Regions from separate parts of the Micromonospora sp. SL4-19 genome, predicted to be linked through region 2. Evidence: riboswitches for the same ligand, from Rfam matches in the RefSeq annotation. Region 2 holds a riboswitch; each other region holds the start of a gene.
The links. Region 2 has a riboswitch for cyclic di-AMP ahead of ACNAVT_RS18020 (C39 family peptidase). Riboswitches for the same ligand answer to the same signal wherever they lie in the genome.
Positions count from the first base shown of each region.

Region 1: another riboswitch for cyclic di-AMP. It lies ahead of ACNAVT_RS13720 (hypothetical protein); the one in region 2 lies ahead of ACNAVT_RS18020 (C39 family peptidase).
Region 3: another riboswitch for cyclic di-AMP. It lies ahead of ACNAVT_RS18875 (transglycosylase family protein); the one in region 2 lies ahead of ACNAVT_RS18020 (C39 family peptidase).
Region 4: another riboswitch for cyclic di-AMP. It lies ahead of ACNAVT_RS25990 (NlpC/P60 family protein); the one in region 2 lies ahead of ACNAVT_RS18020 (C39 family peptidase).

Region 1 is NZ_JBLROB010000008.1:103,732-111,807, forward strand. Features, by position in the region: gene ACNAVT_RS13710 (SRPBCC family protein) at 34-486, shown strand; gene ACNAVT_RS13715 (hypothetical protein) at 488-1,033, opposite strand; gene ACNAVT_RS13720 (hypothetical protein) at 1,141-2,211, opposite strand; cyclic di-AMP (ydaO/yuaA leader) riboswitch at 2,216-2,348, opposite strand; gene ACNAVT_RS13725 (cation diffusion facilitator family transporter) at 2,493-3,407, opposite strand; gene ACNAVT_RS13730 (HelD family protein) at 3,550-5,667, opposite strand; gene ACNAVT_RS13735 (alpha/beta fold hydrolase) at 5,786-6,778, opposite strand; gene ACNAVT_RS13740 (carbonic anhydrase) at 6,928-7,554, shown strand; gene ACNAVT_RS13745 (hypothetical protein) at 7,645-7,974, opposite strand.
Region 2 is NZ_JBLROB010000013.1:88,037-96,112, forward strand. Features, by position in the region: gene ACNAVT_RS18010 (CDP-glycerol glycerophosphotransferase family protein) at 1-1,574, shown strand, start outside; gene ACNAVT_RS18015 (alpha/beta fold hydrolase) at 1,582-2,334, opposite strand; gene ACNAVT_RS18020 (C39 family peptidase) at 2,444-3,331, opposite strand; cyclic di-AMP (ydaO/yuaA leader) riboswitch at 3,537-3,678, opposite strand; gene ACNAVT_RS18025 (hypothetical protein) at 3,966-4,751, opposite strand; gene ACNAVT_RS18030 (hypothetical protein) at 4,903-5,424, opposite strand; gene ACNAVT_RS18035 (acyltransferase family protein) at 5,522-6,712, opposite strand; gene ACNAVT_RS18040 (alpha-ketoglutarate-dependent dioxygenase AlkB) at 6,901-7,536, shown strand; gene ACNAVT_RS18045 (DNA topoisomerase (ATP-hydrolyzing)) at 7,559-8,076, opposite strand, start outside.
Region 3 is NZ_JBLROB010000015.1:1,758-9,833, reverse strand. Features, by position in the region: gene ACNAVT_RS18890 (FadR/GntR family transcriptional regulator) at 1-378, opposite strand, end outside; gene htpG (molecular chaperone HtpG) at 512-2,404, shown strand; gene ACNAVT_RS18880 (LLM class flavin-dependent oxidoreductase) at 2,483-4,051, opposite strand; cyclic di-AMP (ydaO/yuaA leader) riboswitch at 4,327-4,499, shown strand; gene ACNAVT_RS18875 (transglycosylase family protein) at 4,499-5,173, shown strand; gene ACNAVT_RS18870 (YbaB/EbfC family nucleoid-associated protein) at 5,353-5,814, shown strand; gene ACNAVT_RS18865 (M4 family metallopeptidase) at 5,950-7,986, opposite strand.
Region 4 is NZ_JBLROB010000029.1:69,519-76,378, forward strand. Features, by position in the region: gene ACNAVT_RS25980 (NlpC/P60 family protein) at 116-1,141, shown strand; gene ACNAVT_RS25985 (N-acetylmuramoyl-L-alanine amidase) at 1,208-3,250, opposite strand; cyclic di-AMP (ydaO/yuaA leader) riboswitch at 3,486-3,623, shown strand; gene ACNAVT_RS25990 (NlpC/P60 family protein) at 3,636-4,670, shown strand; gene dcd (dCTP deaminase) at 4,726-5,304, opposite strand; gene ACNAVT_RS26000 (pyridoxamine 5'-phosphate oxidase family protein) at 5,383-5,928, shown strand; gene ACNAVT_RS26005 (zinc metalloprotease) at 5,992-6,860, opposite strand, start outside.

The DNA.
Region 1 (8,076 bases), on a different contig from region 2:
TCGTGCGGACCGCCGACGGCAAGGGGGTACGGCGTGCTCAGCAGCGACAGTTTCAGCTACACCGTGCAGGCCCGCTGCACCCGGGCGGACGCGGTCGCCCTCCTCAGCGACCTGACCCGTCAGGGCGAGCTGCACCCGCTGATCGTCCGGGTCCGCCAGTTGCCGCCCCGACCCGGTGCCCTCGCCAGCTATGCGATCACCGATCGGCTGGAACTCGGCCCGCTGCACTTCCCGGTCACCTACCAGGCGGACGTGCTGATCGCCAACGAGGACGAGGTGGTGACGGTGGCCCGCCAGCAGCCCGCCACCACAGTCCGCAACCACACCCGGCTACGGGACGAGCCGGACGGGGTGGTGCGCATCGACGTCGAGATCACCCTCTCCGCGCCGGCGCCGCTGTTCGGCTACGCGTTCCGCCAGGCCCGGGCGGCCCACCTCGGCCTCGCCAGCCGGCTCGGCGCCACCCTGGAGGGGCGCCCGGGCTGAGTCAGCCCCGCCGCCCGGCGGTTCGCGACACCTCCAGCTCGGCGCGTCTGGAGCCGTCGGCCGGACGCCGGCTCGCCGGCGCGGCCGGGCGCAGCCGCCCCCACGGCTTGTAGGTGGACAGCACGGTCGTGATGATCAGCAGGGTGCTGGAGACCGCCGGCGGGATGACCAGGTCCAGCCGGTCCCGGGTGGTGAGGTCCGGCCCCAGCTCGCCGAGCCGCCGCACGGTCGGGCTGAGCGCCAGCAGCACCAGCCCGAGCATCGCCGTGGTGATCGCGAACTTCACCAGCACCCACCGCCAGCGCAGCAGGCCCCACGGGGTGAGCAGGGCGCTGGCCAGCCCGACCACCCAGACCAGCACGCTCAGCGGGGCGAAGAGCCAGGTGACCAGCAGCCCCGCGGCCGGATAGACCACCTGGGGGTCGGCCCCGCGCAGTCCGGCGACGCCGAGGGTGAGCAGCACCAGGTCCGCGCCGAGCCAGCCGAGCGAGGTGACCAGGTGCAGGGTGAGCAGAGCCTTGCGCCCCGCGGGCGACAGTCGGATCATGCCCTCGATGCTCGTGCCTCGGGAGCGCGGCGTCGTGGGCCGCGCGGCGACATCCCGCGTACGTCGGTGGGCGTAGGTGGCCCGCCGGGCGGCCGGCCACCCCGGCCTCAGTACACCGACAGGTGCACGTGGTTGGTGTGGTCGCTGGACGGGTCGCCGTTGCCGCCGGTGTACGCCTTCCAGCCGCTGCTGGGCAGCCAGATCTGCTTGTACCAGATCACGTAGAGCACGGCGAGCGGGTCGGCGTTGCGGATGAAGTACGCGGCCAGGTTGTTGCCGTACGTCTTGTCGCCGCCGGTGGCCACCCCGCCGAAGCCGCCCTTCTGCGCGGCGAAGTCGCACGCCCTGCCCTTGGGATGCTCGCCCGAGCCGCTGGGCCGATAGCAGGAGACGTACCGGGTGAACCCGGCCGCCTTGGCCTGCTGGAGGGCGTGCAGCATCCGCGGGGTGATGCAGCCGTTGGCCGGCGTCGGGTCGTTGACGCTGCACGACTCCGCGGGCCAGGAGCCGTCGGCGTTGCGTGGCGCGGGGGTGGCGTTGGCCCGGGACGTGCCCTGCACGCTGCCGCCGCCGGTGCTGGTGGTGGGGCGGTTGTTGGCCACCTCGAGCGCGCGTTCCGCCTGCTGCTTGCGCTTGGCCATCACCGCGACCTGCTTGCGCTGCTCCTGGATCTCGCCGTTGAGCGCGGCCTGGGTCTGGGTGGCCTCGTCCCGGGTGTCGATCAGGTCGCGCAGCGCCCGGTCCTCGTGGGCGGCGACCTGTTGCAGCGCGGCGGCGCGGTCCAGGAAGCCCTCCGGGCTGTTGCTGGAGAGCAACGCCGCAGCGGTGCCGAGCCGCCCGGTCCGGTACGCGACCGCGGCGATCTCGCCGACCTTGGTGTCGCGTACGCCCAGCTCGGCGTTGATCGTCTTGAGCTGGGCGGCGAGCTGCTGCTGCCGGCTCACCGACCGGTTCAGCGCCGCTCGCGCATCCAGCCAGCCCTTGCTCGCCGTGTCGAGCTGGGCGCGCAGCGCCGCGGTGCCGCCCTCGTGGTCGCCGGGAGGGGCGGCCAGCAGGCCGGCCGGGGCGGCCGCCGAGGCGGGGGAGAGCGGCGCGATCACGACGCCGAGGGCGAGCGCCGCGATGAGCAGGGCCGCCAACCGGGCGGCCGTCCGTCGTACAGGTGCCACTGGTGGCATTCAGGTGTCCTTCCGTCAACCGCCGACCGGGTTAGCTGACGGGTTCGGGACGGAAGATCCCTACCGCTGACGCGGATGCACCCCAGGAACGTGGTTCCCCGGCTCGCCGTGCTGAGGCGATTAGGCGACGGGCCCCGCGGGCGTCGGAGGACGCCGCCCGGCGGAGACCGCGACCGAGCCTACCGGTGGTGTGCCGACCGCGCCCCGGGTGGCCGGGGCTCGGTGGTTGGCTAAAACCGGCATAGCTGCACAATAGCCACTTGAATTTAAGATTGCCCTAATTACCACTCGACGGGTCCGCATGCCCCGGCCGACGTTCCGGGTTCGATCTGCAACGTGGCGTGGTCGATCCGGAAGTCCTCGTGCAGGGCGGCCCGCGCGGCGGCCAGCACCTCGCCCACCTCCGCGCCGGGTGCCATGGTCAGGTGCGCCGACGCCACCTCCATTCCGGAGGTGAGCGTCCAGACGTGCAGGTCGTGCACCTCGGCGACGCCGGGGACCGCGGCCAGCCGGTCGTGCACCGCGGTCACCTGGAGGTGCTCCGGCGCGGCCTGGACCAGGATGCGGAGCGCGGCCCGCCCCAGTCGCCAGGTGCGCGGCAGGATGAACAGCCCGATCGCGACGGCGACCAACGGGTCGGCCCACCGCCAGCCGGTGAGCGCGATGACCAGCGCGGCGCCGATCACCCCGAGCGAGCCGAGCAGGTCGCCGAGCACCTCCAGGTATGCCCCGCGCAGGTTGATGCTCTCCTGCGCGCCGGTCCGCAGCAGCGCGAACGCGGCCACGTTGGCGAGCAGGCCGAGCACCGCCACGGCGAGCATCGGCCCGGCGAGCACCTCCGGCGGCTTGCCGAACCGGCGGATCGCCTCGACCAGCACGTAGGCGGCGACGCCGCCGAGCAGCACCGCGTTGGCGAGCGCGGCCAGCACCTCCAGCCGGTAGAGCCCGAAGGTGCGTTGTGGATCGGTGTCGGCTCGCCGGGTGGCGGTGATCGCGGCGAGCGCCATGCCGATGCCGAGCACGTCGGTGAACATGTGCCCGGCGTCGGAGAGCAGGGCCAGCGAGCCGGTGCCGAACGCGGCCCCCGCCTCGACCACCATCAGGGCGGTGAGCAGTGCGAACGCGGCCCAGAGTCGACCACGATGGCGGTGCGCGGCGTTGGCCGCCGCGCTGCTGTGGTCATGACCTGCGCCCACGCCCACACCCTTCCGTCCCGCGCCCCGGCCGGACCCAATCTATGCTCACATCGCTATGTGTGCAAGTGAACGGACGCGGAGACGGACCGCTCCGACGACTCCGGCTCGGGGCGTCTGCCGTCGCGCGAATCAGGAGCCGTCGTCAGCCGACCGGGTCGAGCGTGGTGAGGCGCTGGGTGGCCCGGGAGAGCGCCACGTAGAGCGTCCGTACGCCCGACTCCGGGTCGGCCCGGATCTCGCTCGGCGCCACCAGCACCACGCCGTCGTACTCCATACCCTTGGCCTGGAGGCTGGTCACCACCTGGAGCCGGGTGCCGCCCAGGTCGCCCAGCCAGCCGGCGACCTCGTCCCGGCGCGGCACCGGCGTGATCACGCCCACCGTCCCCTCGACCTCGTCGAGCAGGGCGCCGGCCGCGGCCACGGTCGCGGCGGGCAGTTCGGCGGCGGCCACGGTCCGCTCGACCGGCGGCACCCCGGTGGAGCGCACCGCGGTGGGCAGCGCCAGATCCGGGTAGCGCCGACGGATCTCCGCCGCCGCCACCGCGAAGATCTCCGCCGAGTTCCGGTAGTTGGTGGTCAGCTCGTACCGGTGCCGGCGGCGCCGTCCCAGCGCCTGGTCACGGGCGCGGGTCAGTTCCCCGGGGTCGCCCGTCCAGGCGGTCTGCGCCGGGTCGCCCACCACCGTCCAGGAGGCCAACCGGCCCCGCCGGCCGATCATGCGCCACTGCATCGGCGAGACGTCCTGTGCCTCGTCGACCACCACGTGGGCGTAGTCGCGGTAGTCCTCCGGGCGCTCCCGCGCGGCGGCCCGCGCCGCCCGCTGCCGGTCGGCGAACGTGCTCAGCTCCCGCACGCCCCCGGCGAGCTGGAACGGGTCGCGCTTCGGCTTCGCCCGCTTCACCGGCTTGCCGAGCAGCGCGTCCAGCTCGTCCAGCAGGGCGATGTCGGCGATGGTCAGGCCCTCGGTGTCCAGGGTCCGGTACGCCTCGGCCAGCAGCCGGATCTCGCCGCCGGCGAGGAGCCCCCCGGCGTACCGGCGCAGCCGCTCGGGGCGGGCCAGCCAGCCGAGCACGTGCCGCGGGTGCAGCCGCGGCCACCAGGCCTTGAGGAACTCGCGGAACTCCGGCCGGTCGATGATCTCGTCCTCGAACGCGGGCTGCTCCGGCAGCCCGCCGATCCGCAGCCCGCGGGCCTGCGCGTACAGGGCGGCGAGGACGGCGTCGAAGCCGACCCGGCGCACCTCGTTGCGGCGCGCGCCGCGCGGCAGCGCCCGATCCCGGATCGCGTCCAGCTCGGCCCGCCCCAGCCGCAGCAGCTCGCCCCGGTAGAGCAGACGCAGCTCGGTGGGGGAGCCCGGCACCGCGTCCCGGACCGCGCGTTCCAGCACCCGACGCATCCGCAGCGACCCCTTCACCGCCGCGACCCCTGGTGGGTCGGTGCGGGTCGCCGACATGCCGGGGAAAAGCGAGCCGAGCGAGTGCAGGGTGGCGGTCTCCTCGCCGAGCGACGGGAGCACCGAGGCGATGTACTCGACGAACACGCCGGACGGGCCGACTACCAGGATCCCGCCGCCGGTGTACCGGGCCCGGTCGGAGTAGAGCAGGTACGCGGCCCGGTGCAGCGCGACCGCCGTCTTGCCGGTGCCCGGACCGCCGGAGACGATCGTGACGCCCGACCCGGGGGAGCGGATCGCTTCGTCCTGCTCCCGCTGAATGGTGGCGACGATGTCCCGCATGCCCCGGCCGGTGGCCCGGGACAGGGTGGCCAGCAGCGCGCCGTCGCCGACCACCGCCATGTCCGGCGGCGCCGACCCGGGGTCCAGCAGGTCGTCCTCGATCCGGGTGACCTTCTCCGCCGACGACTGGATGGTGCGCCGGCGTACCACGTCCATGGGCTCGGCCGGGGTGGCCTGGTAGAAGGCGGCGGCGGCCGGGGCCCGCCAGTCCACCACCAGCGTCTCGGCGTTCTCGCCGCGCACCCCGAGCCGCCCCACGTGCAACACCTGCCGGGTACGCAGGTCGAGCCGGCCGAAGACCAGCCCCTCGTGCTCGGCGTCCAGCACGTGCCGGCGCTGCGCGGCGTGGAAGACCATCGCGTCCCGCTCCACCAGCGCGCCGAAGTTGCCGACCCGGGCCAGCCGGTAGCCCTCCCGCTCGGCGTCGGCGGCCGACCGGCGCAGTACCGCCAGTCGGGCGTACACCCGGTCGAGATGCCGTTGCTCGACGGCGATCTCCCGTTCCAGGGTGGTCTGGTCGCTCACTGCGGGGGCTCCTGTGGTCACGCGGCGGGCACGGCGGGCTGAATGAGGGTACGGGTCGCCGCTCCGGCCGTCGTCGTGGCCATGCCGCTGCCCCGGGGCCGGTCGTGCCGGTTGCCCGTTATCCGGGCGTTCCCACCCCTTGCCCGGCCGTTCCCCCCGCCGCCACCGGCCGGTTCGCGACCAGCGGGGCCGGCGGGTCGGTCGGCTCGACCGGTTGGGCCAGTGCGCGGTGGAGCACTGCCGCCAGGGCCCCGTTCACCTCGTCCGGGCGTTCCATCATCAGCATGTGGCCGGCGCCGGGGCAGACGGTCAGCTCGGTGGCGGGCAGCGCCGCCGCGATGGACTCGGCGCACGGCGGCGGGGTGAGCCGGTCCCGGTCGCCGACCAGCGCGGCGGCCGGCAGGTGGCCGAGCGCGGTCAGGGTGTCCAGCCGGTGCTGGGCACCGATCGAGGCGCGGAACCCGCCGATCGAGCGGAGCGAGGCGTGCGCCACCGCCGAGGTGACCAGCCGGATGTCGGCCGGGTCGCAGCGGTCGCCGAAGAGCAGCCAGCGGATGCTCGGGCGCAACGCGCGGAGCAGGGCGCGCGGCGGACGCCACGAGCCGCAGCGGGCCAGCACCCCGGCGCCGGTGGTCTCGGCGAGCCGGATCAACCGGGCGATCCGGGGCGAGAGCCCGTAGACGGTGTGGGTGTGTCCCTCTGCGGTGGTCGACACGAAGACCAGCCCCGCGGTCCGGGCGGCGAAGTGCGCGGGGTGGCGGTGGGCGTACTCCATCACGGTCATCCCGCCCATCGAGTGCCCGACCAGCACGACCTTCCCGAGCGGGACGATCTGGTCCAGCACCGCGACCAGGTCGTCGCCCAGCTGGGCGAGGGTGGCCGTCCGCAACGCCATGCAGCTGGACCTGCCGTGTCCGCGTGCGTCGTACGTCACCACCCGTACCCGGTCGCCGAACCGCGCCCGCAGCCCCTCGAGCTGGCGGTGCCAGCTGCTCCCGTCCAGGGTCCAACCGTGCAGCAGCACCGCCGTGGCCTCGGCGTCGACCGGCCCGGTCACCACCACGTGCAGGCGTACGCCGTCGGGAAGCCGTACCTCCAGGTGCTCCGGCATCGTCCACCCCCAAGGCCCCGCCGGTGTCGTCACACCGGCGTAACCCGGCGGTAACAACCGGCTACCCGCCATGACAACATGCCAAGCGTCGCGGTGAGAAGATTCCCGACCGGCCTGCGCACGATCGGGCCAGTGACCAGGCTGGGGGCATGCCGCCGCCGAGCCCGACCCCGGCCGCCGGAGCGGCCCGGACGCCGCGTGCCGCCCTGGCCGAGCTGCTGGCCGGCAACCGCCGCTTCGTCAGCGGGCAGCCCGTGCACGGCCACGACGTCACCGCCGCCGCGGCCGTCGCCTCCGGCGACCAGCAGCCGTACGCCGTCGTGCTCGGCTGCATCGACTCGAGGGTCCCGCTGGAGGCGATCTTCGACCAGACGTTCGGCTCGATCTGCGTGATCCGCACCGGCGCGCACGTCCTCGACCAGGCGGTGTGCGGCTCCATCGAGTACGTGGTGGGCCAGCTCGGCGTGCCGCTGGTGATGGTGCTCGGGCACGAGCGCTGCGGGGCGGTCGGCTCCGCGGTGGAGGCGCTGCGCAGCGGGGAGCGGCCGGGCGGCTCGCTGGCGTACGTGGTGGATCAGATCGCCCCGGCGGTCGCGGCGGTGGGCGCGGGCGACCCGGGCGCCCAGCCGTTGGCGGTCCGCCGGCACGTCGTGCGCACGGTGGCCGCCCTGCGGGCCGACGCCCTGCTGGCCGACCCGGTGGCGGCCGGCGATGTCGAGGTGGTCGGCGCCCTCTACGAGCTGGCGACCGGCGAGGTCGCGCTGCTGACGGAGTGAGGAGCACTCGACAACCGTCAGGGTGGAGAGACGACGAACCGCCCGCCGGGCGACCCCGGCGGGCGGTTCGTGGTGACGCGGGTGAGGGACTCAGCCCTCGAAGACGCCGGCCTCGACGAGACGCTTCTCGGTCTTGTCCCAGCCGTGCTCCGGGTGGGCGGCGGCGAGGCCGTTGATCTCCGCCCGGATCTTGGCAGCGTGGCCGGCGGCGGCCAGCACCCGGATCTCCTCGACGAAGGCCTCGGAGTCGGTGCGCAGGTGCGCGGTCTTGCCGTTGGTCAGGTTGCGCACGTAGGCGTGCTTGCCGCCGTTGAGCGGGATGAGGTACTTGAACTCGCCCAGCACGCTGAGGGCGCCACCCTGGCCAGCCTGGCCGGCCCGGACTGACGCGCGCGCGGTCTTAGAGGTGTTGCTCGCCACGGAAGTACTCCTTGCAGACGTACGGGAGGACTGAAACGTCCGGGGGCTGTTGCGGGTGACGCCCGGGTGGGCCTCGACCCCGCGAAGATGTACGGCGGCACA
Region 2 (8,076 bases):
CCGCCGCCGCGTGGGAACGCCGGATCCGGCCGAGCGCCGACGGCGTCGCCGAGTCGGTGCTCGTCGCCGCCGGGATCCTGGTCGGGTACGCCCGCCGGCTCGACGCCGGCTTCGACCCGGCGCTGGCCGCCACCGCGCTGGTGCTGCTCGGCCTGGTGCTGCTGGTGGGGCCGCTGCGCGATGCCGGCGCCCTGGAGATCCGCGCGGCCAACCTTCCGGTCCGCTCCTGGACCCCACTGGTCGCCGCCCGGCTCGGTGACGCGCTGCTGGTGCTGCTCGCCGTGGTGGCGCTGGCCGCCGGCCTCGCCCTGCCCGCCTGGGTGGCGCTGGTCGCCGCCCTGCTCGTCGGGGCCGGCTGCGGCGTGGTCGGGCTCGACCTGGCCCGACGCCGGTTCCGGCCGACGGCAGGGGGCGGCCCGGTGGGCCGGGCACTGCGCCGGCACCAGCCCGAGTTCGTGCTCTACTTCTCCGCCCCGCCCGGCTCGGAGTACCAGGTCACCATGTGGCTGCCGTACCTGGAGCGGATCGGGCGGCCGTTCATGGTGCTGCTGCGGGAGCCGGAGTTCCTGCCGGCCGTCGCCGCCGCGACCCGCGCGCCCGTGGTCTTCTGCCCGACGCTCAAGACCATGGACGAGGCCCTGGTGCCGAGCCTCCGGGTCGCCTTCTACGTCAACCACGGCGCGAAGAACAGCCACTGCATCCGCTTCTCGCAGCTCACCCACGTGCAGTTGCACCACGGCGACAGCGACAAGGCGCCGAGCGCCAACCCGGTCTCGGCGATCTTCGACCGGATCTTCGTGGCCGGCCAGGCGGCGATCGAGCGGTACGCCCGGGCCGGCGTGGAGATCCCCGCCGAGAAGTTCGTCGTGGTCGGCCGGCCCCAGGTGGAGGCGATCGAGGTACGCCGGGAGCCGGCCCGCGGGCTGACCAACCCGACGGTGCTCTACACCCCCACCTGGACGGGGCACCACGCCGACGCGAACTACTGCTCCCTGCCGGTGGCCGAGACGGTGATCCGCCGCCTGCTGGACCGGGGTGCGACGGTGATCCTGCGGGCCCACCCGTACACCGCGCAGAATCCTGCCTCGGCGCGGCAGCTGGCCCGGCTCACCGAGCTGCTCGCGGCGGATCGGGCGAAGACCGGCCGGGGACACCTGTGGGGGGCGGCGGCCAGCCGCGAGCTGAGCCTGACCGAGTGCGTCAACCGCTCGGACGCGCTGGTGTCGGACGTCTCCGGGGTCATCTCCGACTACCTCTACTCCGGCAAGCCGTACGCGGTCACCGACATGGGTGCCGACGGCGCGCAGTTCGTCGAGCGCTTCCCCCTCGCCGGCTCGGGTTACGTGCTGCGGCGGGACATGTCCAACGTGGACGAGGTGCTGACCGAGCTGCTCGACACCGACCCGAAGGGGGCGGACCGTTGGGCCACCCGCACCCGCTACCTGGGCGACTTCCCCGCCGAGTCGTACGCCGAGGCGTTCCTCGGCGCGGCCCGCCGGCAGCTCGAAGCGGACTGGAACCCGCCGGGCGCGCGCGCCGCCCAGGACGGCTCGCCGCTCGCCCCCGTCACCTGACCGGTGGTCAGCGGTACCGGTCGAGGAGGGCGAGCAGGGCCTCCGGGTCCTCGACGTGTGCGTTGTGACCGAGCCCCGGCAGCGTGGCGACCGGGACACCCAGCTCCTTGAGCTGCGCGTCGGTCACCATCTGGTCCTGCTCGCCCCGGGCCAGCAGCACCGGCACATCGGTTGCGGCGAGCAGGGCCGGCAGCCGCGGCTCTCCCACCGCGAACGCGGCCGGGTCCATGGCCAGCCGCCAGCGGCCGTCCTCGCGGCGCAGCCCGGCCTCCACCACCGGGTGGTCGGGTGCGAGGAGCCCGACCAGTCCGGAGACCCGCAGGTAGCGGCGGGCCGCCTCGTCCCGGCTCGCGAACCAGGTCACCGGCCGCTGGGCCAGCTCGCGGGCCTTGTCCAGCTCGGCCGGGGTCCACGCGACCTTGATGCCGAGCCCGACCACCGCGTCCACCGGCAACCGCAGCGACCGCGCGGCCAGCGCCAGCGCCACCACCCCGCCGAGCGAGTGCCCGACCACCACCAGCCGGTCTCGGGGGCCGAGCCGCTCGGCCACCGGGCCGAGCCCCTCCAGCACCCGGCGGGCCAGCGCGTCGAAGGAGTACGCCGGCAGCGGCGGCGACCAGCCGTGGCCGGCCAGGTCGGGGGCGAGCCAGCGCCCCGCCCACCGGTGCTCCAGCAGCGGCGCCCAGGGCAGCCACACCTCGCCGGTGGCGCCCATGCCGTGCAGCAGCAACAGATGGCGGGTACCCGTCTCGTCGGCCATACGGCGCAGTGTGCCACCGGACGGACACCACGCGCGAGACCGGGCAGGTACGACGTCGGGCACCGGCTCACAGGAGCCGGTGCCCGACGGAGGAGCGGGGTGCGAGGGATCAGGCCGAGTAGCCTCGGGTGGCCGCCCAGTTCGCCAGGTCGATGGTGCTGATCCAGTACGACGGGAGCGCCGGGTTCGCCGAGTCGGCGATCCGGGCGGTCCGGCCGTCGTTCTTGTAGCCGACCACGGCGATGTAGTGGCCGCCGGGGAACGAGTGCCAGCCGCCGTCGGTGTCGGTGGCGGAGCCCGCGATGTTGACCACCACACCACGGCCGTCGGTGATCGCCTTGACCAGGTCGGCCTGGAGCTGGTCCATCTGGGCCGGGGTCGCGGCCTGGCCGGGGATCATGTGCGTCTTGTACGGGCTGCCCTTGACCATCTGGTTGAGGCCGCGGGTGGTGTCCTCGGCCGAGTTGGTGCCGTTCTCGCCGGCGTTCAGCGGGCCGGCCATCGCGTCCTGGGTGGTCTCGACGCCGCTCGCGCTCAGCGCGTTGCGCACCGCGGCCGGGCCGCAGTTCCAGTAGGCGGTCTGCGCCTCGTAGCTGTAGTCGAGGACCTTGGTCGACGGCGGCTTCGGCTTTGCCTTGGGGGTCACGTCCGGGTCCGCCTTGGTCGTGCTGGGCTTCGCCGACGGCGACGCGCTCGGCGAGTCGGACGGGGACGCGGACGGCGAGTCGGACGGGGACGGGGCAGCGGCGGCGGCCAGCGCCTCGCCGTTGGTCGCGACCTCAGCGGGCTGGGGAGCCAGCTCGGCGACGGCGGCCGTGTGCTCCTGGCGGACGGGCGCGTCGTGGCCGTTGGCCAGCGCGGCACCGGTCCCGCCGGCCAGCACGAGCGCCGCGGCGGAGCCGGCGACGATCTGGTACGAGCGCCGGGTCGCGAGGCGCCGCAGTTGACGGTTCAGCCGCGGTTGACGGTTCAGACGATGCTTCACGTGTTCCTCCACGGTTTTCCTGAGCGGGCACACGCCGGCCCGACACGCGGAGGAGCTCACGCGCGTTCCTGGGCGGGGTGCCGCGGGAAGGGGACGAGCCCGGTGGACCGGGCTGCGGGGGCGGTTACCGGTGGTCGACTCGCCGGTCAGGCGAGCAACGGCACCACCACGCCGTGGAGGCGGGGGGAGGATCGGGGGGTCGATGGCACGAGGATGGCACTCCTTCCACGGCCGCCTACCGGGTTAGCTGACGGATTCGGGCGGGAAGTACGCCCTACCGCGGGCCGCAGCTCGCGGATTCACCCCCGTGTTGCAATGGGTCCCCGGTTCGTAAGATCACGATTAAGCGGGTCGGAGCGGCGTCGCCTCTTGCGATCGAAAACCGCACCGGACGCGCCGACAGTACCGGTGGGTACGCCCCCTGCCAAGCACTCCCACCTGCTTAAACATCCAAATCACGCCGTCGACCAGAACAGCTGGTAACTGATTTCACTCAATGGGACGAGCAGTTATCACGGGACTGACGGGCGAGAATCAGACATCGGGTGGACGACCTACCTGAATTGCGGGGGTCGATCGTCCGAGCTGATCCGGATGACCGTTTCCGAAACCAGCGTGACGGGGATCACCCAAATTTCGTAACGATTCAGCCGACCCGCGCCGGACGCCAACGGGTGGCCCCGGCACCGGCCGCGCCGGCCGGCACCGACGTGCGGGCCCGGCTCGCCGGCTCGGTACGGCGTACCGGGATCCGGCCGGGCCGCAGGGCCTCGGCCGCCGCGTACGCCTCCGCGGCCAGGGTGCGGGCCGCCTCGGCGGCCAGCTCGGCGTCGCGCCAGGCCCGCTGTTCCCGTTCGGCGGCGGCCCGCCAGCCGGCCCGCCGGCCGTCGCGTACCGCCCGGGCCAGAACGATCTCCTGTTCGGCCGGGTGCCGGCGCGGATCCCATCCGTTGCGATGGGCGAGGACGTCGGCGAGTTGCCGGGCGGTCAGGTCGCCCCGCCAGTGCGCCTCCATCGCGGCGTGGTGCAACCACCGCTCCCGGGCCGCGTACTCGGCCGGCGTACGCGGGGTACGCGGCGCGGGCAGCACGGCGGTGCCGGCGAGGCGGCGGGCCGCCGCCTCGGCCTCGTCGTACCCCTGCCAGGCCCGGTCGGCCGCGTCCTGGGCGGCCAGCCACTGCTCGCGGCGCCGGCGGGCGGTCTGCGCGGCACCGCTGGCGGCCACCGCCACCTCATCGGCGTACCGGCTCAGGTCGGCGCGGCGGGCCGCCTCCTCGGCGGCCGGATCGGGGGCGACATCGGGCGGCGTGTCCCGCTCCGGCCGGGCGAGCAGGGCGGCGAGCACGCCCAGCGCGAGCACGAGCAGGGCCGACCAGATGGCGACGGCCTCGGGGACCTTGGTCAGGAAGTGGTAGAGAACGGTCTGCTTCATGATCGGCACCTCACGGGACAGGCGTGGTGGAGAGGTCCGCACGGCCCGTGGGGCGGGGGCGCGGCCGGGTACCGGGCGCCGCCGGGCCACAGGGGGTGCGGGGTGAGGTTCGGTGGTGCGGCGAGGGCGGGCCGGAGGCCCACCCGGCTCGTCAGCGGGCGGGCGGGGCCCGGGAGCCGACGGTCGCCGGGAGCAGCCCGACCAGGACGCGGAGCCGGTCGACCGGAACGACCACGACGCCCCGCTGGGCCACCGGGTCCGGCGCGCCGACCGGGACGACCTGCCGCTCGCCGGTGCCGGCCGCGCCGGTGTGGGATGCCCTCGGCCCGATCCGCTCGGCGGAGCCGGTCGCGGCCCCGGCCGAACCGGCCCCGGTCGGCGGCTCCGGCGAGGGCGACCGCTGACCGACGGGGTCGGCGGCCCGGTCGGACCAGTGGATCACGGCCCGGAGAGCCGGGTCGGCGCCGGGAGCCACGAGGTGCCCGGCCCGGAGGGCCGAGGTGTCGACCGGGCCGGCGGCGGTGCGGGGAGCCGCCGGCGCCGCCACGGCCGAGGCGACGGGCAGCGTGGCGGCACCGAGCGAACAGGCGACGACCACGGCCAGGCTGGCGAACACACGGGCCGCCCAGCGCGCCACCCACCACACGGGACAGGTGAGCGCGATCGGAAGCACGTCCCCAACCTACCGTCGAGGCTGCCGTACGGCACCTGGCCGGGCGTGTCGCACGACCCGGACCAGGCCACCGACCAGCGTGGACGGTGGTGCCGGCTCAGTCCGGGTCGCGCCGCCCGGCGTACTCGATCGATCTGGGCCGCGGCACGCGGGCCTCGACCGGCCCGACGGCGGCTGGCGACGGCGCGGCGGGGCGGGCCTGCGCGCGGACCCGGCGGGGGCCGAGCCGGCGCATCATCGGCATCTCCACCCAGCGGTGCAGGGCAGCGGCGAGCAGCAGGTTGACCAGCAGGAAGCCGAGCACGGCGAGCAGTCCCCACCAGCCGCGCCAGCCCCGAGCCCCCGCGTCCCAGTGGCCGGTGAGCCGCAGCACGGTCTGCATCACCAGCACGTGCACCAGGTAGAAGGCGAAGGAGACCTCACCGAGCCAGACCATCGGACGCGACCGCCACGGCGTGCGCCGACCATGCACGTCGGCGTCCGCCACCGCGGTGATGACCAGGAGGTACGCCACCGCGAGCAGGGCCGCCCAGAGTTCCGCGCGGATCCACTGCGCGGCGACCACCCAGGTGGCGACGAAGAGCAGGCTGGCCAGGGTCAGCCCGGGTCCCCGCCAGCGGCCCCGGCGCATCAGCTCGGCCGCGGCCACGCCCATCCAGAACTCCAGCGACCGCACCACCGGGAAGATCTGGGTGAACCACCACCGGCTCTCCTCGGGCACCAGGAGCTGGCCCGGCCAGAGCGCCACGATGAGCAACGGCGCGGCGACCACCACCGCCCACAGCAGGCCGCCGCGGGCCCGACGCAGCAGGGGCAGCACGAACGGCAGGCAGAGGTAGAAGGCGAGCTCGCAGGAGAGCGACCAGCTCACCGTGTTGATGCTGTAGAAGTAGCCGGGAGCGGGGTTCCATGCCTGCACCAGAGCGAGGTTGCCGAGCGCGGCCCAGAGGGCGACCGGGTCGGCGAACCAGAACGCGACGAGCAGCGCCGCCGCCCAGGTCACCAGGTGGTTCGGATAGATCTTGGCCAGCCGCCGGCGCAGGAAGGTCCACCGGGGCTCGCCGTCCCGGTACGACCAGACCAGCACGAATCCACTGAGGATGAAGAAGAACTCCACGCCGGACAGGCCGAGGCTGAACACTCGGCCCACCACCGCCTGGTAGTCGGGCTCGGCGATGATCCGCATGGTCCCGACGTGGAAGCCGAAGACCAGCAGGGCGGCGATCCAGCGCAGCCCGGTCAGCGACGGCAGCCGGACGGCGGGGGTGACCGTCGGGGCGCTGGTCATGCCGGCAACCCGACCGTCAGCAGGATCACCAGCACGCGCGCCTCCTCCTAGGCGGGTCGTCGGCGGGTGGATCGGAGCGCCGCCCGCGACGGCACCCACGGTGGCGCCGCCGCCGGGGACCCTACCCGTTGACACCCCGAGCCGCTGATCCTCGTACGCCTGTTCGAGAGCGCGGTAGGATCAGCGACGTGTCCGACGTCGCCTACCAGCCCTCGATGCTCGACTTCGCCGCGCAGGGGCCGGCCCTGGGTCCGCTCGCCGGCCAGCTGCGCCGGCACCAGCTGAGCCGGGGCGCCTGGGTCGACCACCTGCCCGGCTGGGTGCGTGGCTCCGACCCGGTGCTCGACATCCTGCTGGGCGACGTGCCGTGGCGGGCCGAGCGCCGCACCATGTACGACACCGAGGTCGACGTCCCCCGCCTGCTGTGCTGGTACGGCACCGGCCGACCGCTGCCCCACCCGGTGCTCACCGAGGCACGCGAGGCGCTCACCCGGCACTACGCGGCCGAGTTGGGCGAGCCCTTCGTCACCGCAGGGATGTGCCTCTACCGGGACGGCCGGGACAGCGTGGCCTGGCACGGCGACACCCTGGGCCGCTCGGCGCACACCGACACGATGGTGGCCATCGTCTCCTTCGGCTCCCCGCGCCCGCTACTGCTGCGTCCCCGCGGCGGCGCGGCGAGCCTGCGCTTCCCGCTCGGCCACGGCGACCTGGTGGTGATGGGCGGGTCGTGCCAGCGCACCTGGGAGCACGCCGTCCCGAAGACCGCCCGGCCGGTCGGCCCCCGGGTCAGCGTCCAGTTCCGCCCCGCCGGGGTGGCCTGACGCCGGCAACAGCGGGGCGGGGTCAGTCGCGTTCGATGACGTGACCGACGACCGTCGGGCCGAGCATCACGGCGAAGCCGGAGCCGTCCCGGCGCGGATCCGCCGGGGGCAGCTCCACCGGGTCGCCGGTGGCGGTCGCGCCGACCGGACGCGGGCCCACCCAGGCCACCGCCAGGTCCACCTCACCCTTGAGGAACCGCTGCGCGCGCACCCCGCCGGTCGCCCGCCCCTTCGCCGGGTACGCCTTGAACGGCGTCACCTTGACCGTGGCGCCGGTCGAGGTGACCACCATCGGCTCGCCGCGCCCCGGGTCGTCGGTGCGGACCGCGCCGAAGAAGACCACGCTCGCCCCGGCCGTCAGGCTGATGCCGGCCATGCCGCCGCCCTTGATGCCCTGCGGTCGCACCAGGGACGCCGCGAACCGCAGCAGCGACGCCTCCGAGGAGATGAACGCCAGGGTCTCGCCGCCGTCGGTGAGCCAGGTCGCCCCGACCACCTCGTCCCCGTCGCGCAGGGAGATCACCTCGAACTCGTCCGAGC
Region 3 (8,076 bases), on a different contig from region 2:
CGGGTCGCCGCGTTCGGCGCAGAGCCGGGCTGCGTCGACGCCGACGCAGGCCCGCATCTCCAGCATGTCGCGGACCAGCGTCTCCACCGGGAGTACGTCGCCCGACCGGGCCAGCGACAGCGCCAGGTCCAGCCCGGCGTGCACCCGCCAGTCCAGCACCCGGGTCGCGCCGCCCTGGCTGACCCGGACCAGACCGAGCTGCTGGAGCCGGCGCAGGGCCTCCCGGACGGCGTGCCGGTTGACCGCGAAGGCGGCGGCCAGCTCGCGTTCGCCGGGCAGCGTCTCCTCCGGCCGGTAGCGGCCGCTGACGATCGCGTCGCGGAGCTGGCCGAACACGTGGTCGGAGACCGAGGCACGGGGTACGGGAGCGAAGGCCATGGCCGCAGTGTGGCCCCCGACACATCAACCCGTCAACTGGTTGGACCAGAACCACTCAGCCACCCTCCGGTGGCTGAGTGGGCACGCCTCGTATCCTTTCCGGCGGAAGTCCCGTGAAGTGAAGGGAGTCGGTGTGAGCGACCAGGCCGAGACGTTGGAGTTCCAGGCCGAGGCCCGTCAGCTGCTACAGCTGATGGTCCACTCGATCTACTCGAACAAGGACGTCTTCCTGCGCGAACTGATCTCGAACGCGTCCGACGCGCTGGACAAGCTGCGGCTGGAGTCGCTGGTCGACAAGGACCTCGCGGTGGACACCTCCGACCTGCACATCGAGATCGAGGTGGACAAGGAGGCCCGCACGCTGACCGTGCGGGACAACGGCATCGGCATGTCCCGTGACGAGGTGGTCGGGCTGATCGGCACCATCGCCAAGTCCGGCACCGCCGAGCTGCTGCGCAAGCTGCGCGAGTCGAAGGACGCCGCCGCCTCCCAGGAGCTGATCGGTCAGTTCGGCGTCGGGTTCTACGCCACCTTCATGGTGGCCGACAAGGTGACCCTGCTGACCAGCCGTGCCGGGCAGGACGGCGGCACCCGCTGGGAGTCCACCGGCGAGGGCACGTACGCGGTGGAGTCGGTCGACGAGGCCCCGCAGGGCACCTCGGTCACCCTGCACCTCAAGCCCGTCGACGACGAGGACAACCTGCACGACTACACCGCCGAATGGACGATCCGGGAGATCGTCAAGCGATACTCCGACTTCATCGCCTGGCCGATCCGGATGACCGTCGAACGGCAGGGTGAGGACGGCGCCACCACCCGCGAGGGGCAGACGCTCAACTCGATGAAGGCGCTCTGGGCCCGCTCCCGCGACGAGGTCGACGAGGCCGAGTACAAGGAGTTCTACCGGCACGTCGCCCATGACTGGGCCGACCCGCTGGAGACCATCCACATGCGAGGCGAGGGCACCTTCGAGTACGAGGCACTGCTCTTCCTGCCGTCACACGCCCCGCTCGACCTCTTCTCCCCGCAGGGCCGCCGCGGCGTGCAGCTCTATGTCAAGCGGGTGTTCATCATGGACGACTGCGACGCCCTGATGCCCAACTACCTGCGGTTCGTCAAGGGCGTGGTGGACGCGCACGACCTGTCGCTGAACATCTCCCGGGAGATCCTCCAGCAGGACCGGCAGATCGGCGCCGTCCGCCGCCGCCTCGTCAAGAAGGTGCTCGCCACCCTCAAGGAGCTGACGGCCGAGTCCTACCGCACCTTCTGGACCGAGTTCGGCGCGGTGGTCAAGGAGGGGCTGCTGGAGGACGCCGACAACACCGAGGCCCTGCTGGAGCTGGTCCGGGCCGCCTCGACCCACGACCCGGCCGAGCTGACCACCCTGCGCGACTACGTCGAGCGGATGAAGGACGGCCAGTCGGAGATCTACTACGCCACCGGCGAGTCCCGGGCCACCATCGAGAACTCCCCGCACCTGGAGGCGTTCCGGGCCAAGGGATACGAGGTGCTGATCCTCACCGACCCGGTCGACGAGGTCTGGGTCGAGCGAGTCGGCGCGTACGACGGGAAGACCCTCCGCTCGGTCGCCAAGGGCCAGGTCGACCTGGAGACCGACGAGGAGAAGGAGAAGGCCGAGGCCGAGCGCAAGGAGTACGCCGACCTGCTCACCTGGATGAGCGGCGCGCTCGCCGACACCGTCAAGGAGGTCCGGCTCTCCTCGCGGCTCACCACCTCGCCGGCCTGCGTGGTCGGTGACGCGCACGACATGACGCCGACGCTGGAGAAGATGTACCGGGCGATGGGACAGGAGGTGCCGCAGGTCAAGCGGACCCTCGAACTCAACCCGAACCACCCCCTGGTCACCGGGCTGCGCAAGGCGCACGAGCAGGGCGGCGACGCCACCGCCCTGACCGAGACCGCCGAGCTGCTGTACGGCATGGCGCTGCTCGCAGAGGGCGGCGAACTGGCCGACCCGTCCCGGTTCACCCGGATCCTCGCCGACCGGCTGGCCCGCTCGCTGTAGGACCGCCGGCTACCCTTCCGTCCGCCGCGGTAGTCATGCCGCGGCGGACGGAGGCTGTCGTCGTCGCCCCGTCGGCGGTCAGACCTGCCCGGCGTAGAAGCCGTGCCGGGCCAGCGGCTCCACGATCTCGCGCTCCTCGTAGGACAGGTGCGACAGCAGGGTGTCGGTGAGGATGTCCACCGCTTGCTGGAGGTCGGTGAAGTCGCCCGGGTTGCGAATCAGGTCGACCAGGGCCCGGTCCACAGCCTCCACCACGTCGTGGATCACCACGTGCTCCGCCTCGAGGCGGTCGAGCACCGGGACCAGCCCGGGGTCCGAGCGTCGCAGGTGCGGGAAGACGGAGTTGTCCTCCAGCCCGTGGTGCTGGGTGACCACGGTGCAGTAGGCGGCGCAGTACGCGCCCAGCGTCCAGTTGTTCTGGCGCATGGTCATCTGGTTGAGCACGGCCCGGGCGGCGCCGGCGGAGACCACCCCCCGCTTGACCTGTTCGAGCAGGTCGCGAACCTGGGTCAGCTCCTGCCGCAGGTGGTCGTGCACGTCGACGAGGTGCGCGCCGACGGCCTGCGCGTGTGGGGTGTAGACGTGCCCGGCCGGCGCCGGCGGGGCGACCGGGCGAGTGGACTCGTCCCAGAGCTGGTGGTCGGTCAGCCGTACGCCCGGATCGGGGGTGGGGGTCACGGCGAGCGTGGTGGCGCCGCCGGCCTCGACCACCTCGCGCTGCTCCTCGACGGCCCTGGCGCGGCTGCCGGGCGCGGCGCGTTCGGCGGCGACCAGCTCGCGGACCGACGGCGCCACCTCCTGGGCGAAGAGCTGGATCGAGGTGGGGTCGTCGGCGCCGAGGATGAAGGCGGAGATGCCGTGGTCCAGGGCGAGCCCGGCCAGTTCCTCGACCCACTGCTCAGGGGGCCCGGCCAGGAAGCCGGAGGAGGACCGGGTGAACTGGCCGGAGACGTTGAGCAGCCGCCGGACCGAGCGGGGATCCCGGCCGGCCGCCTCAGCGCCCTCGTCGACCAGCGCGTTCAGCTCCGGCAGCTCCGCCGGCCCCTTCGGCAGGTACGCCAGCGATGGCAGCCAGCCGTCGGCCGCCCGCCCGACCAGCCGCAACATCCGCGGCTTGTACGCGCCCACCCAGATCCCCACCGGATGCGCCGGCGCCGGTCCACGCTTCGCCCCGACCACCCGGTAGTGCTCGCCCTCGACCCGGACCATGCCGCGCCGCTCGACGTCCCACACCTCGCGGATCACCTGGATCGCCTCGTCGAGGGCGTCGACCGCCTGCCCGGCGGTGAGCCGTCGTCCGCCGACCGCCTCGATCGCCTCCCAGAACGCTCCGGCCCCGAGCCCCAGCTCGACCCGGCCGCCGGTGAGCAGGTCCAGGCTGGCCACGCTGCGCGCCAGCACCACCGGCTGGCGCAGGGGCAGGTTCAGCACGTTGCCGGCCAGCCGGACCCGGCTGGTCGCCGCGGCCACGAACGACATCAGCGTCCAGGTGTCCAGGAAACCCGGCTGGTACGGGTGGTCCTGGAAGGTGACCAGGTCGAGGCCGGCCTGCTCGCAGAGCTTGGCCAGCGCCACCACCTGCTCCGGTCGGCCTGCGGTGGGGGTGACGAAACCCCCGAAGATCAGCTCGTGCCCGTGGTCGGTCATGTCCCCCGCCTGCTCACCAGGGCCCGGCGACGGCACCGGACCTCGCCACGGTACGCCCGGCTCATCGCCGAACCGCAGAGTGGGCGCATTCTCTGCGTTGCTCTGGAAGGGACGATCGCTCGTAGACGCGGTTCCGCGGCTTGTAGAGCATCCATCGGGAACGTGCAACTCGGACAGCGACGCCGTCGCTCGGCCGGGTGAAGAACTTCACAAGAAGTGGGCGATCGTCCGAAATCGTCCTTAACGTCGTAGCCGTTCGCGATCGCGGACGCCACGGGCCGGTAACGCCTAATCCCGCCGCCGGCCGTCGGTACCTGGACCTCAGGCGGGAGCGGGGGACCCACACGTTCCTCGGTGCTCGACACCTCGGGGTGAAGCCGCCATCGTGCGGCCGGGCTCCTCGGCCCGAACCCGACAGCTCACCTCGTCGGCGTGGAGGAAATCCACATGGCAACTGAACACGTCGCACGTCACCGACGGAGCACCCAGCGTCGCGTCGCCGTCGGGGCGCTCGTCGTCGGGGCCGCCACCGGTGCCGCCGCCATCCTCGGTCCGGCCGCGCCGGCCAGCGCTTACAGCGTGAACTGGGACGCCATCGCCCAGTGCGAGTCCGGCGGCAACTGGCACATCAACACCGGAAACGGCTACTACGGCGGTCTCCAGTTCTCGAAGGGCACCTGGAACGGCTACGGCGGGCAGAAGTACGCCAGCCGCGCCGACCTGGCCAGCCGCAGCGAGCAGATCGCTGTCGCCGAGAAGGTTCTGGACGGGCAGGGCATCGGCGCCTGGCCGGTCTGCGGCAAGAAGGGCGGCTCGACGAAGCACTACTCGAGCAAGGACTCCGGGGCGAAGAACAAGGACGGGGCGAACAAGCCGCGGAAGAAGGCCACAAAGGACCGGACGTCGCGAAGCGACCAGCCGGCCACACGCAGCCATCGGCGTACCGCGCCGGACTCCGTGGGCGGGGACACCTACCTGGTCAAGCGCGGCGACACGCTGTCCGAGATCGCCGAGGCGCAGGACGTCGCCGGTGGCTGGCCCGCGCTGTACGAGCGCAACAAGGACGTCGTCGGTGACGACCCGGGCCTGATCTTCCCGGGTCAGAAGCTGCGTACGCGCTGACGTCCACGGGACGCTTCTGCCCCACGACCCGCGCTGTTTCACGGAGAGAGTGGCCATTCCCGCCTGGGTGGCCACTCTTTCCGTGAACGAGGCCCCTTCGGTGCATGTGGGCACGCGGTGGGGGTGGGAGTGGTTGCTATGGTCACGGTGCTCCGGAAAGACATGAAGAAAGCGCGGCTATGACCAACGACTCGTTCACCGCGGCCGCGAGCCTCGACGAGCTGCTCACCAGGACCCAGCAGGCGCTGTCCTCGATGCGCTCGCGGGCCGCCGAGCAGCTCGATGGCGACCCGGGACACCTGCTCCGTGCCATGGGCACGGCGGCCGGCGGCCGGGTCCGCGCCGTGGTCGCCCAGGGCGGCCGCCTCGAGTCCGTCGCCGTTGACCCGGAGCTGGCCGGGGTGGGGATGGAGACGGTCTGCGAACACATCGTGGTGGCCGTCAACGCGGCCCTCGCCGACCTCGACGCCCAGGTCAGCGCCTCGGCGCGGGCCGACGTCGACGCGCTGGCCGCGCGGCTCGGCGGGCTCCAGGAGCAGCCGGTGCGGCAGATGGAGCTTTTCAGCCGGGCGATGGAGGACGTGGTGGCCCGGCTCAACCGGAGCGGCGACGCGGGCACCCGGGCGGATCGGCTGGCCTGAGGCGGTCGCCCGCCGAGTGCCGGTCCCGGGTGCACAGGCTGCACCGCGTCCACCGACAACCCTCCGGCCACGCAGGGCTGAGCCGACGAAGCGGCCGGCCGTCGGGAGGACGACCGCCGGCCGCTTCGTTCGTGATCAGGAGAGGTTGACCGCCGTGTCGTCGATGACGAAGGAGGTCTGCAGGGTGACGTCCTCCACGCCGGTGAACGAGATGGTGGCGGTGGTGCCGGCCAGCGACGAGATGTCGAAGGACTTCTGGACGTAGCCGGAGGCCGCATTGGCGTTGGAGTAGGTGGCCAGGGTGGTGCCGCCCGCCTTCACGGTCAGCTTGTCGTAAGCCGTGGAGCCCGACTCCGCGGTGTCGATGTGCAGCCAGAAGGTGAGGGTCGCCCGGCAACCGGACGGGATGGTCACCGACTGCGACAGGGTGTCGGTGTGGGTGGTGCCGTAGCCGTCCAGCCACGCCTTGTACGAGCCGCCGTGCGCTGGCTGTCCGGTGGAGCTGGTGATGACGCCCGAGGAGGCGGTCCAGCTCACGTTGCCGGACTCGAAGCCCGGGTTGGCCAGCTTCTGGCCGGAGCAGGAGCCGGTGGGCGGCGGGCTGGTGGTGCCGGAGCAGGTCGGGTCACCCGACTGCGCCGGCACGCTGACCGCGTCCCAGGCGGCCTTGACGGTGTTGAACTCGGTGCAGCTGGTCGGGTAGAGGTTCTTCGCCGCCTGCAGCGTCCAGGTGCGGTACTTCAGGTACGACGAGGCCGTCGTCTTCATCAGCATCGCGTTGTACATGATCTTCATGGCCGTCTGGATGCCCAGGCCGGTCACCTTGCTGCCGTTGCAGGTCGAGCTGGTCGGCTGGCCGTTGGTCGGGTTGCTGCCCATGGCCAGCAGGTAGAACCAGTGGTTGCCGGGGCCGGCCGCGGCGTGCACCTCGGTGCTGGGGATGCTGCTGGAGTAGCAGTTCGGGTCGCCCAGCGCCGACGGGTTGTACATGTTGCGGATCGGGCCGCTGCCGACCAGGTTGATCTTCTCGCCGACCAGGAAGTCCGGCGCGTCGTAGGTGGACGGCTCGTTGGCGAACCACTCGGTGGCGGCGCCGAACGTGTCGGCGACGAACTCCTGGGTGCCGCTGCCGGAGATGCCGCCGGGGGTCTTGTCGTCGATGCCGTGGCCGATCTCGTGGGCGACCACGTCGAGCGAGCTGATCCACTGGCCCGCGGTGTTCTTGCCGATCTGGACCTGGGTGCCGTCGTAGTAGGCGTTCTGGTCGTTCAGGCCCACCCGGATAGGCCACGCGCCGCCGCTGCCGTTGGCGCCGTTGCGGCCGAGCCACTGCGACAGCATCTTGTGTTCGGTCTGCGCCGCGAACAGCGCGTCGACGCAGCCGGTCTCCTTGTTGGTGGCGTTGCCGTTGCCCCAGAGGTCGTCGGAACCGGAGAGCGTCGTGTTGTTGGCGGCGTCCTGGCAGCTCTGGTTGGTGACGTTCGGGTCCTTCATGGAGTACGTGCTGCCCGACAGCGTGGTGTTGAGCGTGAGCGGGCTCGGGCCGTTCCACGCTCCGGTGCCGGTGCCATGCACGATGTGCTCCTGCTTGCGCAGGACAGCGCCGGTCAGCGCGTCGACGTCGACGGTGAGGCGGCTCGGGCCCTCGTCGTCGGTGCCGCGGACCGTGGTCTCCCAGGCCAGGGTCGGCTTGTCGCCGAGCGTGTAGACGACCAGCGTGGTGCCCTCGACGGTGCTGACCTTCTTGAGCTGGGCGCGCGCGGTCTTCGCGGCGGCGGCCGAGGTCAGTTTCGGCGTGGTGGCGAGGCCGTCGATGCTCTGCTGCTGGGCGACGGAGGCGTACTTCATCTGGCCGGAGGCGTCGGTGGCCAGGACGAAGTCGCCGCCGACGACCGGCAGGCCCTTGTAGGTGCGCTCGTAGGGCACGTACTGGGTGCCCTCGGAGGAGATGACCTCCCTCTGCACGAACACGTCGTCGGAGCTGGCGTGCAGGTAGGCCGGCCGGCTGGCGACCATTGCGCCGGCCGAGTTGGCGGCGAGCGCACGGGCCTGGGCTGCATCGGGGCTGGCGGGACTGGACGGTGCGGCCTGCACGGCCGCTGCGGTGCCGGCAGCGATCAGGCCGGCCGCGACCGCGCCTGAGAGCGCGGCGAGGCGGGGTGAGAGCTTCAAGGGGGTTCGCTCCTGTTCCTAGGCGCGCAGCGCGGAGCCCGGTGGGGCCGCGAGGCGCGATGTAGCGATGAGGCGGGGTTACGGTCGGTC
Region 4 (6,860 bases), on a different contig from region 2:
AAGGTCGCCTTGATTCAACCCCTTGCCTTCCCTAATGTGGGGCACCGACCGCTGTGGTCGTCTGCCTCGACCTTCCCTCTCGCGAGGCGCCCGGCGGTCGGTTGCAAAGGAGTCCGTGCCGGTGGCAACCCTGCCCCCCGATAGCCACGCCCCGAGCCAGCCGCCCCTCCGACCGGTCGGAGCCCGCCGGGTAGTACGCCGTCTCCTCACCCTGGTCGCGGCCGTCGCGGTCGGTGCCGGGCTGCTGGCGGCGCCGGCGCACGCGGCGCCGCCGACCGTGGATGAGATCGACGCGCAGATCGACAAGCAGTGGGAAAAGCTCGAACCCACCATCGAGAACTACAACAAGGTCCGGTCCCAGCTCAAGGTCAACAAGAAGAAGTCGGCGGACCTTCAGAAGAAGATGGTGCCGCTGGAGCTGGAGTCGGCCCTGGCGATGAACCGGGTCGGCGACATCGCCGCCCACTACTACATGCGCGGCCCCTCGCAGGAGATCGGCGCCCTGCTGGTGAGCAGCAAGCCGGGCGTCCTCGGTGAGCAGCTCGTCATGCTCGACCGGCTGGCCCAGCAGCAGCGAAAGCAGATCGCCGGCGTGCTCGCCACCCGCGACAAGTACAACCGCCAGAAGCAGAAGCTGGACGCGCTCATCGCCGAGGAGATCAAGCAGCAGGACGAGCTGGCGGCGACGAAGAAGCAGATCGACGCCGAGATCAAGCGGCTGACCGCGATGCTGCCGAAGACCTCGGTACGCGTCGAGGGCTGTCCGAAGATCGACGGTGTGCTCGGCAGCGCCGCCCAGACCGCTATCAAGACGGCCTGCGCCCAGGTCGGTGACCCGTACGTGTGGGGTGCCACCGGCCCGAACTCGTTCGACTGCTCCGGCCTCACCCAGTACGCCTACAAGGCGGCCGGGATCTCGCTGACCCACTTCACCGGCGCGCAGTGGAAGGAGGGCAGGGCCATCGCCCGGGCCGACGCCCGCCCCGGTGACCTGGTCTTCTTCGGCTCCGATCTGCATCACGTCGGCCTCTACCTCGGCAACGGGCTGATGGTGCACGCACCCCGGACCGGCAAGCCGGTTCAGGTGAGCAACATCAACAACCAAGGGTCAGGGATTGCCGGCTTCCGCCGGCCCTACTGACCCTTTCGCCCAGCACGAAGGCCCCCGGTCCAAGAAGTGGACCGGGGGCCTTCGGCGTCAGGTCGGTCAGGCGGGCGAGCCGACCGCGCCCGGCAGGATCTGCACGTCGTCGAGGTTCACGTACATCACCCGATGGCCGAACTGGACCTGCACGTACTGGTTGGCGCCGCGGACCACAGTCCGGTCACCCGGCACCGAACCGTCGAACGAGACGGCCCGGTAGTACTCACCCGGCAGGATGCCGCCGACCGCGTACCGCTGGCCCGCCGGGAAGGTGTACTGCAGCGGCGAGATGGCCTGGTACGGGATGGTGGCCGGGTAGGCCGCCCGCTCCGGGTAGGCGCGCCCGTAAACCGGAATGGTGGTCTTGCCCGGCTTGGGGGTCACCACGAAGCCGTTCGCCCACTTCGCCGTCGGCGCCGAGGCCGGGTTGTAGAACCACGCCTTCTGGCCGAGGTACCAGATCGCCGTCCAGTCGCCCTGGATGCCGGCGAGGGCGTACGTCTGACCGGCCGAGGCGCGGGCGCCGTGATCCTTGATGAACATGGTGTTCGGCTTGCCGTTCGGCTGCAGCCCCAGGTCATTGACCAGCGGCGCGGCCGGACTGGGTGCGGTGCGCAGGATGACCGAGGAGGAGCCGCGCAGCGGGCAGGGCTCGGCCGTCGGGGGCGCACCTTCTCCCGGTGGGAATGGAGGCTGCTGGTTGCAGCCGTAGAAGGCCGGCTGGTTGCTGGCGTACGCCGGGTCGATGGTGACCAGGCCGGTGTTCGGGGTGCCGGTGCCCTTGAACGGCGCCTTCATCAGGTCGAAGTAGTGCGACCAGTCCCAGTACGGGCCCGGGTCCCAGTGCATCCCGGCCACGTTTCCGGCGGTGATGCCGGGGACGTTGTCGTGGCCCAGGATGTGCTGCCGGTCCAGCGGGATCTGGAACCTCAGCGCCAGGTGCCGGACCAGCTTGGCCGAGGTCCGGTACATCGCCTCGGTGTACCAGGTGCCGTGACCGGCGAAGCCCTCGTGCTCGATGCCGATGGACTTGGCGTTGACGTACCAGTTGCCGGCGTGCCAGCCGACGTTCTTCGCCTTGATGTGCTGGGCGACGTAACCGTCCACCGAGCGCAGCGTGTAATGCCAGCCCAGGTAGGTCTTGTCCTGGACCAGCTTCACGCTCGGGCCGAAGTAGCCCTCGGTGTCGTGGATGACGATGTACTCGATCTTCTGCTGGGCAGGCCGGTCGCCGAGGTCGTGGTTGCCGTAGTCGCCGGAACCCGGGCCGTACTTCGCGTAGGGCGCGGGGACCCACTCGCAGGCGAGGCGGACCGGGCACTCCAGGCCGTCCGGCCGCTCGGCGCGGCGCAGCCCGAGCTTGTGCAGCCCGGACTGGTCCGGCGTCACGGTGGTGGCCACGAGGGTCACCTGCTGGCCGTCGTCGGTGGTCCGGCTGGCCCCCTGGCCGATCTGGTCGTACACCTCGTCGGCGAAGGCCGCCGCGGCGTCCTCGGTGTCCGCGCCGGAATACCGGGCCACCGCGCCGTACCAGGCCGCCGGGTCGCTGCCGGCGCCGACCGCGCCGCCGAGCGCCTTCTGGTACGACGCGAGCAGCGCCGCCCCGCCCCGGATGTTGGCGGCGGCGTCGGTGCGCAGCGTCTCCGCCGCGATGCCGGTGAGCGTGGCGGCGGCGTCGACGGTCTGCAGGGATGCCTGCGGCAGCACGTCACCGCTCGGCCGCGCCGCGATCGCGGGGTCGAGGGCCAGCGGTCGGGAGTCGTCGCCCCGGGGGTCCTCGTTCTCGTCGACGTGGGCGCTGGACGGGGTCGAGGCGACCTGCTCCGCGTCGGTCAGGTGCATCGGCCCGTAGCCGCCGCTGGTGCTCGGCTGGCCCAGGTGGGTGTCCCAACGGGACTCCAGGTACGAGACGCCGAGCAGGACGCTGTGCGGCACGCCGTACTCCGCGGCCGCCGCGGAGTACTGCTGCTGTCGGTCGGTTGGTTCGGTGGTCCCGGTGGTGAGTGGCTCGGCGGCCACCGGACCGGTGGTCACGATGGCGGTGGCCGCCGCGACGGCGGCGGCCAGCAGTATCCGTCTGCGCGAGGGCAGGCTTGAGAGGTGCATGGAACCTCCGGATCGGGATGGGGGTCACTGCTTCCTCAAGCTCACTCCGCGCATGGCTCCCGGTCAATAGCTTTCCAGGTAATGATGTGTCCCGAAAGAAATCTTCATCGCCTTGGGCGGGTTCGCGAATTTACGTACGGAGTGTCACGGCGTCGCGGGTTGCGGATTGATAACGGCGGTCCCTACTCTGGTCAATCGTCGACCGGTAGGTTCACCGTCCAACCCGGGTGGTGACGGTCGGACACCGCCGAGTCGCCTCCGGGCGAGCCGGGGACCCAGGTATCTGGGGTGAATCCGCACCGCGGTGCGGTAGGGCGGCTCCCTTCCCGCCCGAACCCGTCAGCTAACCCGGTAGGCGGTCACGCAAGAAGGAGTACGGAGCCCGGTGGCATACCATGCCCCGCGGCCACCGTCGGTCCGGTCGGTCGACCGGTCGACGGCTGCGCCGCGTTCACGCTGGTCCCGCATCACCACCGCCCTCGCCGCACTGGTCGGCACCGCCGTCGTCCTGACCGGTGGCGCCACAGCGGCCCACGCCGATCCGTCAGTCACCGAGATCGAGCGCCAGATCGACCAGGACTGGAACAAGCTCGAACCGATCATCGAACAGGTCAACGCCACCCGCGAGAGCCTCGCCGCCAAACGTAAGCAGGCCACCGCGCTGGCCAAGCAGATCGCCCCGCTGCAGGCCCAGGTCGACCAGGCCCTCGGGCAGGTCGGCGGCCTCGCCGCCGACGCGTACAAGGGTGACAACCTCTCCACGGTGAACGCGCTGCTGGGCAGCCAGTCGCCGGGCGAGATGGTCGACAGCCTGGAACTGCTTGACCGCTTCGCGCACCGCCAACAGCAGCAGGTGCAGGCCGTGGCCGACCTGCGCGACCAGTTGGCCGCGAAGAAGAAGCCGCTGGACGACATGATCAGCCAGCTGGCCCGTACCGAGGCCCAGCTCGCGGCCAAGAAGAAGCAGATCGACGCCGAGATCGCCCGGCTCCAGAAGCTGCGGCTCAAGGTGTACGGCAACGGTGGCGGCGGGCCGCTGCGCCCGGCGCCGTGCCCGGCCGGCTACCCGGGTGGTCCCGCCGGGGTGGCGGTCAAGTTCGCCTGCGCCCAGATCGGCAAGATCTACGTCTGGGGTGCCGCGGGCCCGGACCACTACGACTGCTCCGGGCTGACCATGGCGGCCTGGGACAAGGCCGGGGTCTCGTTGCCGCACAACGCGCGGCAGCAACACGACGTCACCCGGCGGGTCAGCCGCAGCGAGCTGCGCCCCGGCGACCTGGTCTTCTACTACAGCGACCTGCACCACGTCGCGATGTACGTCGGCGGCGGCTGGGTGGTGCACGCCTCCCAGTCCGGCAAGCCGATCACGATGAAACGCGTCGAGGACGGCCAGATCAACAGCTACGGCCGCCCAGGCTGAGGTGCGGGCAGGGCCCCTTCTTAGGAAGGGGCCCTGTTGGCAGCCGGCGGCTTGCTCAGCGGGTGGGCCAGGTGCGCCAATTCTGCCAGGAGCGGCTCGCGGTGGGCCCGCGCTGCCCCTGGTAGCGCGATCCGTAGACCTCGGAGCCGTACGGGTGCTCGGCCGGCGAGGAGAGCCGGAAGATGCAGAGCTGTCCGATCTTCATGCCCGGCCAGAGGGTGATCGGCAGGTTCGCCACGTTGGACAGTTCCAGCGTGACGTGCCCGGAGAAGCCTGGGTCGATGAAGCCGGCGGTCGAGTGGGTGAGTAGCCCGAGCCGGCCCAGGCTGGACTTGCCCTCGAGCCGCCCGGCGAGCTGGTCGCCCAGCGAGATCACCTCGAGCGTGGAGGCGAGCACGAACTCGCCCGGGTGCAGCACGAACGGCTCACCCTCGGGCACCTCCACCATCGAGGTCAGCTCGTCCTGCTGAACGGCCGGGTCGATGTGCGTGTAGAGGTGGTTGTTGAAGACCCGGAAGAGCTTGTCCAGGCGTACGTCGATGCTGGACGGTTGCACCAGCGTAGGCTCGAAGGGCTCCAGCGCGAGCGCGCCCGCCTTGATCTCGGAGACCAGGTCGCGGTCGGAGAGCAGCATCGGAACACCATAGCGACCAGTACGCGTGAACTGCGTGTCGGACCACATTTTCGTACGCCTGTTCGATAGAATGTCCGCATGGCTTCCTGGTCCGAATTCGCCGCCGACGAGCCCCGACTCGCCGGCGAGATCCGCCTTCTCCTGCAGCAGTACGGGCCGGGTTTCGGCTACCTCGCCACGGTCCGCGCCGACGGCGGCCCCCGGGTCCATCCGGTGTCCCCGGTCATCACCGACGACGGGCTCTACTGCTTCGTCATCGACTCGCCGAAGCGCCGCGACCTCGAGCGCGACGGCCGCTACGCGCTGCACTCGTTCCCGCCCGAGGAGAGCGACGACGAGGCGTACGTCGCGGGTCGCGTTCGCACGGTGACCGACCCGGCCACCGTGGCCCGGGTGGCCGAGATCGGCCGGGCCGCGCCACAGGTTGACTGGCGGCTGTTCGAGTTCACTGTCGACGTGGCGATGCTGACCCGGCGCGACCAGGCCATTCACCCCGGCGAGGGCCGGCCGCAGGTGCGGGTCTGGCTCGACCCGCAGGCGACCGGCTCGACCCGACAGGCGGCCGCCCCTCCCAAGGCCCGGCGTGGTCGCCACGGCTTTGACACCCGCCGCCCGGCCGCCTGAGGCCGCAAAGCCGGTGCCGGCCCCGTCGATGAGGGGCCGGCACCGGCTTGCCGTGCTGGGCTGCTACGCCGCGCGGTAGGCGTTCCACGCGGTCAGCATCCGGCTCGCCTGACCAGGAGTGAACTGGTACATGCATGAGTCGTAGGTGTAGTCCATGAAGTTGGTGATCGGGTCCAGGCCGGCCGTGGCGCAGGTGTCCCGCCCGGTCGGGCACTGGTATGCCGGCGACGCCTCAGCCGGGGTGTCGGAGACGCCGTCGCCCGAGCCGGAGCAGCCACCCTGGAAGGTGTGGTAGAGGTTCAGCCAGTGGCCGATCTCGTGGGTGCCCGTGTCGCCCTGGTTGTAGTTGGTGGCAGTGCCGCCGGGCAGCGACTCGCTGAGCACGACCACGCCGTCCATCTTGTCCAGCTGCTTCTTCGGGAAGGTCGCCCAGCCGAGCAGTCCGTCGCTCAGCTCGCCCAGGTACATGTTCAGGGTGTTCTTGCCACCCTCGCGCAGGGAGGTCTTCATGGACCGCTCCGCCGACGAGCCCGAGATGATCGGGTACCAGGACGGGTTGGTGACCCGGTTGATCTTCTGAAGCTGGAACCCGAAGGCGGTGGCGGCGCCACCGGTCCCACCGCTGTAGGCCTGGTTCAGCACGCTGATCTGCTGGTTGATCATCGAGTCCGGGATGTTGCCACCGGCCCGGGTGCTGTCCCGCTGGATGACGTGGACGACCACCGGGATGGTCACGGTCGCCAGGGGCGCGGCTCCGGCGCCGGCCCGGAACCTGGCCCGCTCGGCCACCACGGCTGCGAGGTCCGCCTCGCGCTCGCGCACCTGCGCGGCGGTCAGCTCGTTCGGCTCGTGCTTGGCGTGCGCGCCAGCCTTCACCCGGGCGTCCGAGTGGACGTCTGCCGGCTCGACGCAGCTCCGCGCCGGGGCGGCGG